Regions from separate parts of the Streptomyces sp. NPDC088923 genome, predicted to be linked through region 3. Evidence: riboswitches for the same ligand, from Rfam matches in the RefSeq annotation. Region 3 holds a riboswitch; each other region holds the start of a gene.
The links. Region 3 has a riboswitch for cobalamin ahead of metE (5-methyltetrahydropteroyltriglutamate--homocysteine S-methyltransferase). Riboswitches for the same ligand answer to the same signal wherever they lie in the genome.

Region 1: it holds a riboswitch for cobalamin, as region 3 does, so the genes downstream of both, ACIP4O_RS13315 (ribonucleoside-diphosphate reductase subunit alpha) here and metE (5-methyltetrahydropteroyltriglutamate--homocysteine S-methyltransferase) in region 3, are expected to answer to the same signal.
Region 2: it holds a riboswitch for cobalamin, as region 3 does, so the genes downstream of both, ACIP4O_RS10880 (cobalamin biosynthesis protein) here and metE (5-methyltetrahydropteroyltriglutamate--homocysteine S-methyltransferase) in region 3, are expected to answer to the same signal.

Annotation. Positions count from the first base shown of each region.
Region 1 covers NZ_JBIVIO010000002.1:469,769-473,030, reverse strand. The annotation lists gene mctP (monocarboxylate uptake permease MctP) at 1-677, shown strand, start outside; cobalamin riboswitch at 1,023-1,144, shown strand; gene ACIP4O_RS13315 (ribonucleoside-diphosphate reductase subunit alpha) at 1,281-3,262, shown strand, end outside.
Region 2 covers NZ_JBIVIO010000001.1:2,412,125-2,415,386, forward strand. The annotation lists gene ACIP4O_RS10875 (cobyric acid synthase) at 1-431, opposite strand, end outside; gene ACIP4O_RS10880 (cobalamin biosynthesis protein) at 428-1,384, opposite strand; cobalamin riboswitch at 1,495-1,627, opposite strand; gene ACIP4O_RS10885 (hypothetical protein) at 1,767-2,042, opposite strand; gene ACIP4O_RS10890 (anion permease) at 2,054-3,262, opposite strand, start outside.
Region 3 covers NZ_JBIVIO010000007.1:343,079-346,340, forward strand. The annotation lists gene ACIP4O_RS25185 (FecCD family ABC transporter permease) at 1-175, shown strand, start outside; gene ACIP4O_RS25190 (ABC transporter ATP-binding protein) at 184-981, shown strand; cobalamin riboswitch at 1,239-1,429, shown strand; gene metE (5-methyltetrahydropteroyltriglutamate--homocysteine S-methyltransferase) at 1,592-3,262, shown strand, end outside.

The DNA of each region.
Region 1 (3,262 bases), on a different contig from region 3:
TGAGCAACGGGCAGCTCGCGATCCCGCAGCTCTTCGAGAACATGTTCCCGGACTGGTTCGCCGGGGTCGCCTTCGCGGCGATCGGCATCGGCGCACTCGTCCCGGCGGCGATCATGTCGATCGCGGCGGCGAACCTCTTCACGCGCAACATCTACAAGGACTTCCTGAAGCCGGACGCGACCCCGGCGCAGGAGGCGAGGATCTCCAAGCTCGTCTCGCTGCTCGTGAAGGTCGGCGCGCTGATCTTCGTGCTCGGCATGGACAAGACCGTCGCGATCAACTTCCAGCTGCTCGGCGGCATCTGGATCCTCCAGACGCTCCCCGCGCTCGTCGGCGGGCTCTTCACACGGTGGTTCCACCGCTGGGCGCTGCTCGCCGGCTGGGCGGTCGGGATGGCGTACGGGACCTGGGCGGCCTGGTCGACGTCCTCGCCGACGCAGGACCACTTCGGGGGCTCCTCGAAGGAGATCCCGGGGCTCGGCGAGATCGGGTACATCGGGATGACGGCGATCGTCCTGAACGTCGTGGTCACGGTCGTCCTCACCTTCGTCCTGCGGGCCTTCAAGGCACCGGACGGCGTGGACGAGACCCAGCCGTCGGACTATGTGGCGGACGCGGGTGACCCTGGGGTCAAGCAGGAGTTGCCGCCGGCTGTGCCGGAGACCGCGGGGCACTGACGGCGGGGGCGGGGCCCGCGCGGGGCTCCGCCCCGGCGCGCGGGGCTCCGCCCCGGACCCCGCTCCTCAAACGCCGGAGGGGCTGATTTTTTTGACATGTCCTCACTTACAGCGACCGGAATGCGAACACGCGCGCGCCCCGCTCCCCCCGGTAAAAACTCCGTACGACCCCGCTTGTGGGGTCCCCTCAAGCCATACGATCGACGTCGCCGCCCCCACCGCCCCCCGTCACCCCACCGGGCACAGGGGACCTTGTCGGCACCCCACAACCGTTGACCCGCACGTAACAGTCCCCACCCCCGACACAACATCTGGGGCCTCCTTTCCCGCCCGCCCCCCAGATGTATGCTCTTCCTCGCTGTCGGCAGGGGAATCCGGTGCGAGTCCGGGACTGTCCCGCAACGGTGTGCGACGCGCCCCGTGGCGTGTTGCGAGTCCGATGACCTGCCGAAAGCGCGCCGCCGCCCCGCCCGGGCACGGCGCCAGACGTCCGGGCCCCGCGGAAAGGGCCGGGGACGTGACGCGGTGTGCCCGAAAGCGCTGCCGTCGTCCCGTCGCCGCCCCGCACCCGAGGCCCCCAGCGAGCGAGGGAGAGCCACCCCAGTGACCATCGCGCCAGCAGATCCCGCCTCATCGGTCGCGGCCGAGCAGGACCTTCCCGGGACCGCCCTGTTGCGGACCCTCACGGAACTCACCGCCGATCTCCCCGACACCGACCCCGGCCGGGTCGCCGCCGCCGCCCTGCGCGGCCGCAGCGCCCACGCCGACGAGGCGGAGCTGCGCGAGCTGGCCACCGAGGCCGCCGCCGGGCTCATCTCCGAGGACCCCGCCTACTCCCGGCTCGCGGCCCGTCTGCTGGCCCTCGCGATCACCGAGGAGGCCGCCGGGCAGGGCGCGAGCGGCTTCGCGGCCTCCGTCGCCGTGGGCCACCGCGAGGGCCTGATCGGCGACCGCACCGCGGAGTTCGTCGCCGCGCACGCCGCCCGCCTGGACGCGCTCGTCGACACCGAGGGCGACGACCGCTTCGGCTACTTCGGCCTGCGCACCCTCTACAGCCGCTACCTGCTGCGGCACCCGATCACGCGCAAGGTCGTCGAGACCCCGCAGTACTTCCTGCTGCGCGTCGCCGCGGGGCTCGCCGCCGACGACAGCCTCCCGGCCGTCGACGAGGTCGCGAGCCTGTACCGGCTCATGAGCCGCCTGGACTACCTGCCCTCCTCGCCGACGCTCTTCAACTCCGGTACGCGGCACCCGCAGATGTCCTCGTGCTACCTCCTGGACTCGCCGAAGGACGAGCTGGACTCGATCTACGAGCGCTACCTCCAGGTCGCCCGGCTCTCCAAGCACGCGGGCGGCATCGGCATCGCGTACTCCCGCATCCGCTCGCGCGGTTCGCTGATCCGGGGCACCAACGGGCACTCGAACGGCATCGTCCCCTTCCTCAAGACGCTCGACTCCTCCGTCGCCGCCGTCAACCAGGGCGGGCGCCGCAAGGGCGCCGCCGCCGTCTACCTGGAGACGTGGCACTCGGACATCGAGGAGTTCCTGGAGCTGCGCGACAACACGGGCGAGGACCAGCGCCGCACCCACCACCTCAACCTCGCGCACTGGATTCCCGACGAGTTCATGCGCCGCGTCGCCGCCGACGCCGAGTGGTCGCTCTTCTCGCCGGCCGACGTGCCCGAGCTGACCGACCTGTGGGGCGAGGAGTTCGAGGCCGCGTACCGCGCCGCCGAGGCGAAGGGCCTGGCCCGCAAGACGATCCCGGCGCGCGAGCTGTACGGCCGCATGATGCGTACCCTCGCGCAGACCGGCCAGGGCTGGATGACCTTCAAGGACCACTCCAACCGCACCGCGAACCAGACCGCCGAGCCCGGCAGCGTCGTCCACTCCTCGAACCTGTGCACCGAGATCATCGAGGTCACCGACGACGGCGAGACCGCCGTGTGCAACCTCGGCTCGATCAACCTCGGCGCGTTCGTCGAGAACGGCGCGATCGACTGGGAGCGCCTGGACGAGACCGTCCGCACGGCCGTCACCTTCCTCGACCGCGTCGTGGACATCAACTTCTACCCGACCGAGCAGTCCGCCGCCTCCAACGCCCGCTGGCGCCCGGTGGGCCTGGGCGCGATGGGCCTCCAGGACGTCTTCTTCAAGCTGCGGCTGCCCTTCGACTCGGCCGAGGCGAAGGCGGTCTCCACCCGGATCGCCGAGCGCATCATGCTCGCCGCCTACGAGGCCTCCGCCGACCTCGCCGAGAAGCACGGCCCGGTCCCCGCCTGGGAGAAGACCCGGACCGCGCGCGGTGTCCTGCACCCCGACCACTACGACGTGGAGCGGACCTGGCCGGAGCGGTGGGAGGCGCTGCGCGCCCGTATCGCCGAGAGCGGCATGCGCAACTCGCTGCTCCTCGCGATCGCGCCGACCGCGACGATCGCCTCGATCGCCGGCGCCTACGAGTGCGTCGAGCCGCAGGTCTCCAACCTCTTCAAGCGCGAGACGCTCAGCGGTGAGTTCCTCCAGGTCAACGGCTACCTCGTCGAGGACCTGAAGAAGCTCGGCGTGTGGGACGCGCGCACCCGTGA
Region 2 (3,262 bases), on a different contig from region 3:
AGGTTGATCTCCGCCGGGCTCCCCGCGCCCTCGCAGATCACGGCGTCGTACGTGCGCCGCAGCTCCGCGAGGCAGTCCACGACCGTCCCGAACAGCTCCGCCTGCTTCCCCCCGTGGTAGCCGCGCGCGCTCAGCTCACCGAGCGGCCTCCCGAGCAGCACGACCTGGCTGGAGCGCTCCCCGCCCGGCTTGAGCAGCACCGGGTTCATGAGCGCGCTCGGCTCCACGCGCGCGGCCCGCGCCTGCATCGCCTGCGCGCGGCCGATCTCGGCGCCGTCGCGCGTGACGAAGGAGTTGAGCGACATGTTCTGCCCCTTGAACGGCGCGACGCTCACCCCCCGCCGCACCAGCCACCGGCAGATCCCGGCCGTCACGACGCTCTTGCCCGCGTCCGACGTCGTCCCGGCGACGAGCAGCCCGCCCCCGGTCACCGCGCACCCCCCGAGCGCCGCGCGAGGACGAGCCGCGCCGCGACGCACACCCCGAGCGCCGCCCACGTCACACGCCGCGAGAGCCGCACGGCCCGCTCGACGTCGGTCACGGCGACCGCCCGCCCGCGCCGCGCGCCCAGCACGGGCCGGTGCTCGACCCGCCCTCCGTACGACAGCGTCCCGCCGAGCCGCACCCCGAGCGCGCCCGCGAAGGCCGCTTCGACGGGTCCCGCGTTGGGACTGGGGTGCTTGTGCGCGTCCTCGCGCACCGCGGCGAGCGCGGTACGGGGCCCGCCACCCACGAGCGCGGCGAGCCCGGCCGTGAGCCGGGCGCCGGGGAAGCCCATGACGTCGTCGAGCCGCGCGGCCGACCAGCCGAACCGCAGGTGGCGCGGCGACTTGTGGCCCACCATCGCGTCGAGCGTGTTGACGGCCCGGAAGGCGACGAGCCCGGGCACCCCGCCGAGCGCGCCCCACACGAGCGCCCCGACGACCGCGTCCGAGGTGTTCTCGGCGACGGACTCGACGACCGCGCGCGCGATCGCGTCCGCGTCCAGCCGGCGCGGATCGCGCCCGCACAAGTGCGGCAGGCGCTCGCGCGCGGCGGCGAGATCGCCCGCTTCGAGCGCGGCGGCGAGCGCGCGCCCCTCGCGCGCGAGCGAGGTACCGCCCACGACGGTCCAGGTCACGAGCGCGGTGAGCGCGGCGGACGCGGCGGGGGAGCGGCGCGCGGCGGCACGCGATACGACGGCGGCGAGCGCGGTGGCGCCGCCCGCGCACAGCAGGGTGTGCAGGGCGCCCGCGCCCCGGTGGTCGCGCCACAGCGCCTTCTCGGCGACGCCCGCGAGGCGCCCGTACCCCGCGACGGGGTGGCCGCGGCGCGGATCGCCGAAGAGGGAGTCGCCGAGCAGGCCGACGGTGGCGCCGACCGCGAAAACACGTCCGGCAGGCATGGCGTCAGTCCGCGCTCACGCCTCGCCGGGGGAGCGGACGGGCTGGCGGGTGCGCACTGCGGCGTATGCCGGGCATGGGGGTGTCCTACTCTCAGGGTCCGCGCCCTGGTACGACGTGATTCGGCGCCGGGAGTTCCTGACTTACGGGGATCACCCCCCGCTCACAGTGGCGGGACCGCGCCGGATTCGCACCGGTACTTCCTCCACAGCCGCCGAAATGGCCCCGGCAGTGCATCACGCCCCGAGACCGGGCGTCAACTCGCACTTGACGCAAGAGGGACGAATCGGCCGCCGGGGCCCCGCGCCCCCTCCTCCGTCCACGTCATGCGAAAGCCCCGCGCCGCCCCCTGCCTCGGGGGCCTCGCGGGGCCGGTGGGTCCGCTCAGGCCACGATCACGTAGATCCCGAACGCGACCGCCGCGAGGCACACCCCGAAACAGGCGTACGCGCCGAGCCGGGCGAGCAGCGCCTGGCCGCTCGTCCCCGTACCGCTGCCCGCGCCCGTACCCGCGTCCCCGCCCGCGCCGCCGTCCTCCGCCGTCGCGGCCGAGGCGCGCGAGAGGCCCGCGATGCCGAGGGCGAAGGCGCCGACGAGGCCCACCGTGACGAGCAGGCTCACGCCGAAGACGGAGCCGAGGGCCGCCCAGTCGATGTTCATGCCGGTTCCTTTCAGGCCGCGGTGCCGGAGCCCGCGGTGTGGCGCGGGGTCTCGGTCGCCTGCGGGGCGGGGAGTTCCGCCGTGAGCGGGGGGTGGAGGGCGTCCGGCGCCTCGGCCGCCGTCGGCTGGACCGGCACTGTGAGTGTCCCGGCGGGCGGCGGCGCGACCGCGGCGAGGGCCTGGGTGACGACTCCGGCGGGTTCGCCGTCGCCGGTCACGTCGTGGTGGCTCACCGGCCGGCGCCGCGACAGTACGTAGATCGTCCCGGCTCCCGCGAGGAGCAGTACGCCGGTGAGGGCGACCCCCCACGTGCCCTGCCGGGTCAGGAACTCGGCGCCCGCGCCCACGAGCGCGGCGGCCGGGAGCGTGAGCAGCCAGGCGATCGCCATCCGCCCCGCCGTCGACCAGCGCACCGTGCCGCCCTTGCGCCCGAGGCCCGCGCCCATCACCGAACCGGAGCACGCCTGGGTCGTGGAGAGCGAGAAGCCGAGGTGCGAGGAGGCGAGGATGACGGTCGCCGCGCCGGTCTGCGAGGCGAAGCCCTGCGGCGGCGCGAGCTCGGTGAGCCCGGTGCCCATCGTGCGGATGATGCGCCAGCCGCCGAGATACGTGCCGAGCGCGATCGCGCACCCGGCCGAGAGGATCACCCACACCGGCGGATTGGCCCCCGGCTTGAGCACGTCGCCGGTGACGAGGGCGAGCGTGATGATGCCCATCGTCTTCTGCGCGTCATTGGTCCCGTGCGCGAGCGAGACGAGCCCGGCGGAGGCGATCTGCCCCACCCGGTACCCCTTCGCCCCGGTCTTCTCGTCGACGTCGCGGGTCAGCCGGTACGTCAGCCGGGTCGCCGCGAAGGCGGCGAGGCCCGCGACGACGGGCGCCGCCACGGCCGGGATCACGATCTTGGTGACGATCGTGCCGCCGTTGACGCTGGAGAAGCCCGCCGACATGACAGCGGCCCCGATGAGCCCGCCGAAGAGGGCGTGGGAGGAACTGGAGGGCAGGCCGAGCAGCCAGGTGACGAGGTTCCACAGGATGGCGCCGACGAGCGCCGCGAAGATCACTTCCGTCCTGAGCCCGGACTCGTCGACGATTCCCCCCGAGATCGTCTTGGCGACCTCCACCGAGAGGAAGGCACCCACGAGGTTGAGCGCCGCGGACATCGCCACGGCCGTCTTGGGCTTGAGGGCGCCGGTGGAGATGGTGGTCGCCATCGCGTT
Region 3 (3,262 bases):
CGTCACGGGCGCGGCCCTCACCGGCGCGTTCCTCGTCGCCGCCGCCGACGCCCTCGGCCGGGTCGTGGCGCCCGTCGAGATACCCGCAGGGGTCGTCACGAGCGTGCTCGGCGGCCCCTTCCTGCTCTGGGTCCTGCTCCGTCAGGACCGGGGCCGCCCCTCCCGAAAGGCGTGAGCGCTCCCATGACCACCACCACCGGGACGCCCGCGGGGCTCCTGATCAGCGGCCTGCGCGCGGGCTATCCGGGCCGCCCCGTCGTCCGGGACGTCGACCTCACCGTGCCCGCCGGACAGGTCGCCGCGATCGTCGGCCCCAACGGCTGCGGCAAATCGACCCTGTTGCGCACGATCGCGCGCCTGCACCCCGCCGAGGCCGGTACGGTCCACGCCGCGGGCGCCGATCTGTGGGCGCTCGACCGCCGTCGGGCGGCCCGCCACGTCGCGCTGCTCCCCCAATCCCCCCGGGCACCCGAGGCGGTGACGGTCGCCGGGCTCGTACGGTACGGCCGCCACCCGCACCAGGGCCTGCTGCGCCAGTGGTCGCGCGCCGACGAGGAGGCGGTACGGGCCGCGCTCGCCGCGACGGGGACGCTCGACCTCGCCGGGGAGCGCCTCGACCGGCTCTCGGGCGGCCAGCGTCAGCGCTGCTGGCTCGCGATGGTCCTCGCCCAGGACACCCCGCTCGTCCTGCTCGACGAGCCGACGTCGGCGCTCGACCCGGGCCACGTCGTGGACGTGCTGCGCCTGGTCCGCGAGGTCGCGGCGGCGGGCCGTACGGTTGTGATGGTCCTGCACGACCTCTCGGCGGCGGCCCGCAGCGCGGATCTCCTGATCGCGATGAAGGACGGCCGGATCGTGGCGGAGGGGGCCCCGGCCGCGGTCGTGGACGAAGCGCTGGTCAAGGAGGTCTACGGCCTGGACGCCGACATCCTGCGCGCCCCCGGCGACGGCGCGCCCGTGGTGGTGCCGAGGGCGAGGTAGGGATGCGCCCCCCCGGCACGCAGTACGTCGACCTCGCAGCCCGGCGCGTACGGGCCGAAGCCGCCGACGTCGACATGCTCCCCAGGCCGGGGCTCGATCTCGACCCGGCGGAACCGGTGAGCCGCGTCCTGCTGCGGGGCCGCCGCATTCTCGACCCCGTCGACACCACGGGGATCACAGCGAGGGCTGAGCCGGAAGTCCACTCCCCGAACTCCCCCGCCTCCTCCGTCCCCCCACCCCCTACACTGCCCGCAGCAGCTGGTTCGCCCCGTCCGCCAGGCGGGAGCGTCGCAAGAGGGAACCCGGTGGGAATCCGGGACTGCCCCGCAGCGGTGAGCGGGAACGACCGCCGTCATACGCACTGGGCCCGGGTACGGGTCTGGGAAGCGACGGCCAGTAGGTGTCCTCCGTCAGGAGGGCGTGCCCGCGAGTCCGAAGACCTGCCAGCCGCCCGGACGCGCGCCGAAAGCGCGCCCGGACATCCCGGTGACCTCGTGGGCGGGTCGGCGTGCACAGAGGGCGGACGCGTCAGCTCCCGCCCCCTTCGCCGTTCCTTCGCGCCCCGTGGACACCCGGGATCTCAGGGATTCATCTCGCGAAGGAGATCTCCGTGACACCGAAGTCCGCAGCCGCGGCAGCACGGGCCACCGTGTACGGCTACCCCCGTCAGGGCCCCGACAGGGAGCTGAAGAAGGCGGTCGAGGGCTACTGGAAGGGCCGCGTCGACGCCGCGCGCCTCCACGACACCGCACGCGAACTGCGCGCCGCCGCCTGGCGGCAGCTCGCCTCCGACGGCGCCGACGAAGTCCCCACCGGGGACTTCTCCCTCTACGACCACGTGCTCGACACGAGCGTCATGGTCGGCGCGATCCCGGCGCGGCACCGCGCCGCCGTCGCGGCCGACGCGCTCGACGGCTACTTCGCCATGGCGCGCGGCACGCAGGACGTCGCGCCGCTGGAGATGACGAAGTGGTTCGACACGAACTACCACTACCTGGTCCCCGAGCTGGACCCGGACACGGAGTTCACCGCCGACTCCTCGAAGCAGGTGGGCGAGCTGCGCGAGGCGCTCGCGCTCGGGCTGCGCGCGCGGCCCGTCCTCGTCGGCCCGGTCACCTACCTCCTGCTCGCCAAGGCCGCCCCCGGTACGGAGGACACTTTCGCGCCGCTGAGCCTGCTCGACCGGCTCCTTCCCGTGTACGAGGAAGTCCTCGCCGATCTGCGCGCGGCCGGCGCGGAGTGGGTCCAGCTCGACGAGCCCGCGCTCGTCCAGAACCGCACCCCCGCCGAACTCGCCGCCGCCGAACGGGCCTACGCGTATCTCGGCGGCCGTGGCGACCGCCCGAAGCTGCTGGTCGCGAGCTACTTCGACCGGCTCGGCGAGGCGCTCCCCGTCCTCGCGAAGGCCCCCGTGGACGGGCTCGCGCTCGACTTCACCAAAGCGGCCGCCGCGAATCTCGACGCGCTCGCCGCCGCCGGGGGCCTGCCCGGCAAGCGGCTCGTCGCCGGGGTCGTCGACGGGCGCAACATCTGGACCGGCGATCTGGAGCGGGCCCTCGCGACGCTCGGCACCCTGCTCGGTCTCGCGGACCGCGTCGACGTGGCCGCGTCCTGCTCGCTGCTCCACGTGCCGCTGGACGCCGCGCGCGAGAAGGACGTCGATCCGCAGGTCCTGCGCTGGCTCGCCTTCGCCCGGCAGAAGACCGCCGAGGTCGCGACGCTCGCCAAGGCGCTGAGCCGCGGCACGGAGGCGGTCGCCGCCGAACTCGCCGCCAACCGCGCCGTGCTCGCCTCGCGCGAAGCGTCCTCGCTCACCCACGACCCGGCGGTCCGGGCCCGTACGGCGGCGGTGACCGACGCCGAGACGCGCCGCAGGTCCCCGTACGAGGAGCGCGCCGCCGCCCAGCGCGCGCATCTCGCGCTGCCGCCGCTGCCCACCACGACGATCGGGTCCTTCCCGCAGACGGACACGCTGCGCGCGGCGCGCGCCGACCTGCGCTCCGGGCGCATCGACGAGGCCGGGTACGAGCAGCGCGTCGAGGAGGAGATCCGCAGGGCCGTCTCCTTCCAGGAGGAGACCGGGCTCGACGTCCTCGTGCACGGCGAACCCGAGCGCAACGACATGGTGCAGTACTTCGCCGAGCGACTGGACGGCTACCTCGCGACGCGGCACGGCTGGGTGCAGTCGTACGGGACGCGGTACGTGCGCCCGCCGGTGCTCGCGGGGGACATCTCGCGGCCCGCGCCGATGACGGTGCGCTGGACCTCGTACGCGCGGTCG